3 regions of the Streptomyces sp. NPDC026092 genome follow, and region 2 is predicted to be linked to each of the others. Evidence: riboswitches for the same ligand, from Rfam matches in the RefSeq annotation. Region 2 holds a riboswitch; each other region holds the start of a gene.

Region 1 (2,150 bases), on a different contig from region 2:
GGAAGTGCCCAGTGGGCGCAGTGAGGTCATGGGACGGTACAACGACCGCCCCGGGTACGGGTATTCCGGCAGCCCTGACGTGGGGGGGGTTACGCCAGGGCTGCCGGAGTCGTGAGGGCTCGGGAGGTCCTCGGACCGCGAGGCCGTTGGGCCGCCGGGCCCTCGGACCGAGAGGCCGTTGGGCCGCGAGGCCCTTGGACCGGGAAGCCCTTAGACCGAGAGGCCCTTGTTGCCCAGCCAGGCCGCCGGGTCGATGCCCGAGCCGCCCGCGGTGTGGACCTCCAGGTGGAGGTGCGGGCCGGTCACGTTGCCGGTCGCGCCCACGCGCCCGATCGTGTCGCCGGTGCCCACGGTCTGGCCGACGCTCGCGGTCATCGAGGACAGGTGCGCGTACCAGATCTCCGTACCGTCCTCGAGTTCGAGGACGATCCGGTAGCCGTACGAGCCGGACCAGCCGGCCGACTTGATGGTGCCGCCGTGCACGGCCTTGACCGGCGTGCCGGTCGGCGCCGCGAAGTCGAGGCCCGTGTGCTGGCCGGAGGACCACATGGAGCCGGACTGGCCGTACGTGGAGGTGATCGTGTACGAGGACGTCGGCAGCGAGTAGCTCGCGGCGAGCTTCGCGAGGCGCTCCGCCTCGGCCTTCGCCGCAGCCTCCTCCTCGGCCTTCTTCTTCGCCGCGGCCGCTTCCTTCTCGGCCTGGTCCGCCTTGGCGGCGGCCTCAAGGGCGGCCTTCTCGGCGGCGGCCTTCTCCGCAGCGGCCTTCTCGGCGGCGTCGGCGGAGGCCTGCTGCTGCTCGGCCTGCTGCAGGATGCGGGCGCGCAGCGCCTCGCCGGCGTCGGCGGTCGAGGCGGAGGCGGACTGGCCGCTTCCGGCCTTCTCGACGCCGTCGGCCGGCAGGGCGAGGGTGGCCGTGAGCGGCTGCGGGTTGGTCGTACCGGAGTCCGAACCGCCGTCGGAGATGAACTCGCCGACACCGGGCAGCTCGGAGGCGTCCGGCAGGTTGAGGTCGGGCAGCGATATCGAGACCGGGGGCTTCTCCTTGGCGGTCGCCATGCCGCCCGCGCCGACGGCCGCGATGACACCGACGCCGAGGACGGTGGAGGAGCGGGCGAAGCCGGAGCGCTGCTTCACGACGCGGTGGCGGCCGCCCGAACGGGCCTGCTGGCGCAGGGAGTCCTCGGTCGGGTTCCACTCCCCCAGCGTCGTCGCGTCGTCGTCCGTCCCGGCGGCGCCACGGGCGCCGAACGCGTTGAACCCATCGGAAAGACCGTCGGGGGCAGGGCTGTTGGACGCCACGGAGGCGTGCTCCTTTCCTTCCTTCTCGCCTACCGGGTTAGCTGACGGGTTCGGAGCAGGAAGGTCTCCTACGGGCGGTTCCGCACGGATGCGGAGGTGCCCGATTCACCCCAAGTAGTGGTTCCCCGGTTCCCTTTCAGGATTCGGCGCACGCGCACGGTGCCGTCTCTTGCGACGGCTGGGACGACCGCGCTGCGTTATCGAACGTTAATAGACACGAGGGCCGGATTCCAAGCCGTTCCGGTTGATCATTCACGAGATTGAGCTGGTACAGCCCGATTTGATCCCGCTTCAGTACGGAGTCTTACCGCCACCCCGGAACTGATGGTTCGTCAATTGTTATCGGAGCGGTACACCTCCACTACACAAGGTCACCACATGCGGAACGAGGTACGTCACGGCACCACGGGCATCGTCCGGCGCCGCTCCGGCTGCCCCGCTCCCGGCCGGCTCACGGCGAGCAGCGCCATGTCGTCGGTGGAGCCCCCGCCCGTGTACCGGCGGACGTCGTCGACGAGCGCGTCGAGCATCTCCTCCGGCCCCGGGAAGATCCTCCCGACGAGCCGCTCGGCCGGTTCGTAGAAGGCCCCCGAGGCGTCGCGCGCCTCGGAGAGCCCGTCGGTGTAGAGGAGCAGCGTGGCGCCCGGCGGGTACGGGGCCTCGTCGGCCCGGTCCGGCCAGGCAGCCAGCTCGCCCATGCCGAGCGGCAGCGCGGGCTCGGTCGGCTCCAGGTGGGTCAGGCCCCCGTCCGCGTACAGCAGCAGCGGCTCGGGGTGGCCCCGGTTCACGACCCGTACCCGCCCGCCCCCGCGCGGGATCTCCGCCAGGACGGCCGTGGTGAACCCCTCGAA
Region 2 (2,150 bases):
GGTCGCCGCCAGTGCTCAAGGCCTCCGGTGCTCAAGGCCGCCCGTAGTCAAGGCCGCCCGTGCTCAACCGGCCTGTCAGTAGGGCCCGTTGACGTTGTCGATGGAGCCGTACCGGTCCGCCGCGTAGTTGCAGGCGGCGGTGATGTTGGCGACCGGGTCGTAGAGGTCCATCGAGGTGCCCGGCACGTGGTAGGCGAGGAACGTCGGCTCGATCACCTGGAGCAGGCCCTTGGACGGGGTGCCCTTGGCGGCGTTGGAGTCCCAGTTGTTGATCGCCAGCGGGTTGCCGGAGGACTCACGCATGATGTTGCGCTGGATCCCCTCGTACGAACCGGGGATGCCGTACTTCTGCATGATGTCCAGCGACTCGCGGATCCAGCCGTCCAGGTCGTTGGTGTAGGTCTTCGCGGCCGCCTGCGTCGCCTGGGTCGACTTCGCGGGAGCCGCCTTCGACGGGGCGGCGGCCGGGGCGGCGGCGCGCTGCTGGGAGCGGTCGGCCCGGTCCGTACTCGTCGTACGGGCCTGCGACTTCGGCTTCTTCGGAGCGGCGGCGGCCTTTCCGTGCAGCTTCAGTTCCAGGCCGGGGTGGATGAGTGACGGGTTGTCACCCACGGCCGCGCGATTCGCGCGGTACAGGGCCTTCCAGCCGCCCTGCACGCTCTGCTTGTGGGCGATCACCGAAAGGGAATCGCCGCGGGTGACGGTATAGGTCTTGGCCGCGGAATTCTGCGCGGCCGGAATGGATTCCGCGATCTTCGCCGGGGCGCTGAGAACGGTCTTCCCCGTGAGGGCGATCTCGGGGGCCGACTGGGGCGCGGCGTGCGCGGTGGCCGTGCCGACCAGGGGCAGGGCCAGGGCGGCGCCGCCCGTGCTCGCGAGGGCGAGGCCGCGGGTCAGGGGCCTTCTCTTGGGGCGCCGGTGCTTACCGTGTGCGGGCATGATGCAGTCCTCTCCGGCGCCTGCGGGGTGAGCTGTCGGGTTCGGGCTGGAGATGCCCGGCCGCGCATGCGCGACTTCACCCCGAGCCGTGCCGGAAAAACCGGACCGGCGAAAAGTGGGTCCCCCGCTCCTGCCATCGGGTGAATGAGCGGTCTAATTCGGACGGTGGCAGGATTCGGCGTTCCGTCCGGGTCGAGGTGACCGTAAGCGAGAAATGTCGGACGAAACAAGGCGCCGAATGCGCGGGTATTTCTTCGAGAACTTCCGCGACCCGCCCGGCGCCCCGAACTTCCTTGCCGGACAAGGGGACGGGGCGGTTCCAAAGATCGTCGAAAACCTGAGGTGATTCGGCTCACGCGCCATGCCATAACGGACATGCGGGGAAATACGACCGAGTTGAGAAATGGGGCACAAGGGCATATGAAATCCCTTGTGCCCCATTTGGCAGGAACTGTGGGTGTGTGGGTCAGCCGCTGATGCTCGGCGCGCCCGTCTCGATGTGGCCGGTGTAGCGGCGCGACCAGGTGCCGTCGATGTCGGCCAGGATCGTGAAGTCGTACCAGCCGTTGCTGTACGCCACGGCGTTGAAGTAGTCCTCGCGCGAGGAGTTCGCCGCCACCGTGTACGTCCACGGGCCGTCGGTGCGGTACGCGTTCGAGCGGATGGTGAAGGTCACCGGACCGGCCGAGGTGTTCGTCAGCTTGAAGTAGATCGCCGTCTTCCCGGTGCCCGGCTCGGTCGCGAACCGCGCCGCCACCTCGATCGCCTTCCCCGCCTTGGAGGCGTCGCCGATGAACCGCCGCAGGAAGCGGTTGGGCCCCATCATCGAGATGTCGTACTTGCCCGAACCCGACCCGAGCCCGATGTTGAAGTAGTCCGTGGACGTCGCGCCCGGGTCGACCGTGTACTGCCAGGCCGCCGTGTCCCGGTGCTGGTGCGGGTGGATCGTGAAGTGCGCGGGCCGCTTCGCCTGGGCGCCCTGGTTCGTCATGGAGAACCAGGCGAGGATCTTGCCCGCCGCCCCGAACTCGAACCGGTCGAGGTTCCCGTTGACCTGGTACGGCAGGGCGCGCGCCGGACGCGTACCGGACTCCTGCGCCGGCAGGGCGTTGTCCTGCGGCACCGGGTTGGGCAGCGGGCCGCAGGTGTCCTGGCCGATGACCTTGGCCGTGGAGGGCAGACCCGAGGGGACGCCGTACACCGGGCGCGCG
Region 3 (2,150 bases), on a different contig from region 2:
GGCCTGGTCGATGAGGCGCTGCTCGGTGGCGTCGTAGCCGACGAGCTCCGGGCCGATCTGCTCGATCACGGCGAGGACGGCCTTCTCGACGCCCTTGCCCTGGTAGCGGTTCTTGTCTCCGTCACGGAGCTCAATGGCCTCGAACGCACCGGTGGAGGCACCGGACGGAACGGCAGCACGGCCGGTGCTGCCGTCGTCGAGGCCGACCTCGACCTCGACCGTGGGGTTGCCTCGGGAGTCCAGGATTTCCCGGGCTACGACGACGTCGATGGACGGCACGAGCATCTCCTTCTGGGATGTGACGCTAGATGTGACGCTTGCGGTGCAGGGTCGCTTTGGCCTTGCGACAAGAGCCTAACCGGCTCCAGGGCTCCAGCCAGCCGGGCGCCCGCCCCCTGGGACGAAAAAGGACCCAAGGGCATGCATCTCGGGCCAAAGGGCCCCAGAACTACTCGGCGGTAACCGGCTCGGTACCGGTCGGGCGAGACGCCAACCGGTCCCGGACAGCGCGGAACCCCGGCCCGGAGCGCACGGGGGAAGAAACGCTCCGGACCGGGGTGGTCACCGCGGGAGGGTCGTAGGACCCGCGCGAGCCGCCGGACTCACACGAGCCGTCGGGCTCACTTCAGGTGAAGCTGCTGGCCCGGGTAGATCAGGTCGGCGTCCTCGACGACGTCCTTGTTGAGCTCGAAGAGCTTCGCCCAGCCGCCCTTGACGTCGTGGGCGGCGGCGATGGTGCTCAGGGTGTCGCCGGAGACGACCTTGTACTCGCCGTCGCCCTTCTTGACCTTCTTGCCGGTCGGGGTGGTGACGGTCTTCTTCGACTCGGCCTTGGGCGCGGCCTTCGGGGCGGTCCGCTGCTCGCTGCGGGTCGTCGGCTGCTCGGCCTTGCGCTCCGGCTTCGGCGCGCTCTCCTCGACGGGAGCGGCGCCGGGGGAGGCGGCCGACAGGCCCACGCCACAGCTCGGCCAGGCGCCCTTGCCCTGACCGGCGAGGACCTTCTCGGCGATGGCGATCTGCTGCGACTTGGAGGCCTGGTCGGCGCTCGCGGCGTACGCGGTGCCACCGAAGGCGGCCCAGGTGGAGCTGGAGAACTGCAGGCCGCCGTAGTAGCCGTTGCCGGTGTTGATCGACCAGTTGCCGCCGGACTCGCACTGGGCGACCTTGTCCCACTCGGAGACGGTGGCGGCCGAGGCGGTGCCGGCGCCCATCAGGGGGGCGGCGACGGCGACGCCGGCGACGCCGGCGAGGGCGACGGCGCGGGTGGCCTTGGAGGGACGACGGTGTTTGCCCTTGGCGGAAAACAGCATGGAGATTCTCCTCACCGACGCCTACGAGGTGAGCTGTCGGGTTCGGGCCGATGTGAGTTGCCCGGCCGCGCGACCTAGCGCGCGGCTTCACCCCAAGCCGTTCCTTCGGCCGTCTGTCTCAACGGCCGGGGACGGCACTTACCTTGGGTCCCCCGCTCCTGCCTACGGCGCTTGACGCGACGACTGTTCCCATCGGCCGACGGCAGGATTCGGCGTTTCGGTCGACGGGGCCCGCGGTGGCGAGCGGTCACGACCGTAGACACAGACCCGGGGGAAGTTCAAAGACGCCCATGAGGGACAAAACGCCCCTACTTGCCTCGGGATGAAAGGTGTTTACGCAGGTGAGAGGTGACGGAAGCGGAGTTCGCGGACGAGACATGCCAGTTGAGGCGAAGAGACCCATGTCTCACTTGCGCAGAACCGGACATTCAGCCCCGAACCGCCCCTACTTCGCGTCCGTTTCCGCCGTCTTGTCCGCGGTCTTGTCCGCAGGGGTCCCGAGCGTCAGATCGAGGCTCTGGCCAGGGAGGATGAGGTCCGGGTCGGCGCCCACGGTCGAGCGGTTGGCGTCGTAGAGGGCGCCCCAGCCGCCGGGGAGTTCGTTGCGCTGGGCGATCTCGGTGAGGTTGTCGCCGGGCTTGACGGTGTATGCGCCGATAGCGTCGGCAATGCCCTGGGAGGGCGTTTTGTCCGTGTCGCCCCCACTGCCCCGGTTCGCGCGCTCCTCGACGGAGCCGTCCACTGTCGGCGCGTCAGACGGCGAGGCGTGACGCCCTGTTTCGCGATCCTTGTCCGTATTACCCGTCTCCTCCGGTGCCGCGTCGCCCCGGTGCTTGCCGG

The links. Region 2 has a riboswitch for cyclic di-AMP ahead of AB0F56_RS27805 (transglycosylase SLT domain-containing protein). Riboswitches for the same ligand answer to the same signal wherever they lie in the genome.
Region 1: linked by a shared signal. The riboswitch ahead of AB0F56_RS30905 (M23 family metallopeptidase) and the one ahead of AB0F56_RS27805 (transglycosylase SLT domain-containing protein) in region 2 are both predicted to bind cyclic di-AMP.
Region 3: linked by a shared signal. The riboswitch ahead of AB0F56_RS29400 (transglycosylase family protein) and the one ahead of AB0F56_RS27805 (transglycosylase SLT domain-containing protein) in region 2 are both predicted to bind cyclic di-AMP.

The regions. Positions count from the first base shown of each region.
Region 1 is NZ_JBEZYN010000024.1:95,473-97,622, reverse strand. Features, by position in the region: gene AB0F56_RS30910 (aldo/keto reductase) at 1-30, opposite strand, end outside; gene AB0F56_RS30905 (M23 family metallopeptidase) at 211-1,299, opposite strand; cyclic di-AMP (ydaO/yuaA leader) riboswitch at 1,311-1,458, opposite strand; gene AB0F56_RS30900 (PP2C family protein-serine/threonine phosphatase) at 1,695-2,150, opposite strand, start outside.
Region 2 is NZ_JBEZYN010000019.1:110,252-112,401, forward strand. Features, by position in the region: gene AB0F56_RS27805 (transglycosylase SLT domain-containing protein) at 76-939, opposite strand; cyclic di-AMP (ydaO/yuaA leader) riboswitch at 944-1,100, opposite strand; gene AB0F56_RS27810 (phosphocholine-specific phospholipase C) at 1,406-2,150, opposite strand, start outside.
Region 3 is NZ_JBEZYN010000022.1:27,936-30,085, reverse strand. Features, by position in the region: gene eno (phosphopyruvate hydratase) at 1-285, opposite strand, end outside; gene AB0F56_RS29400 (transglycosylase family protein) at 621-1,310, opposite strand; cyclic di-AMP (ydaO/yuaA leader) riboswitch at 1,314-1,490, opposite strand; gene AB0F56_RS29395 (transglycosylase family protein) at 1,756-2,150, opposite strand, start outside.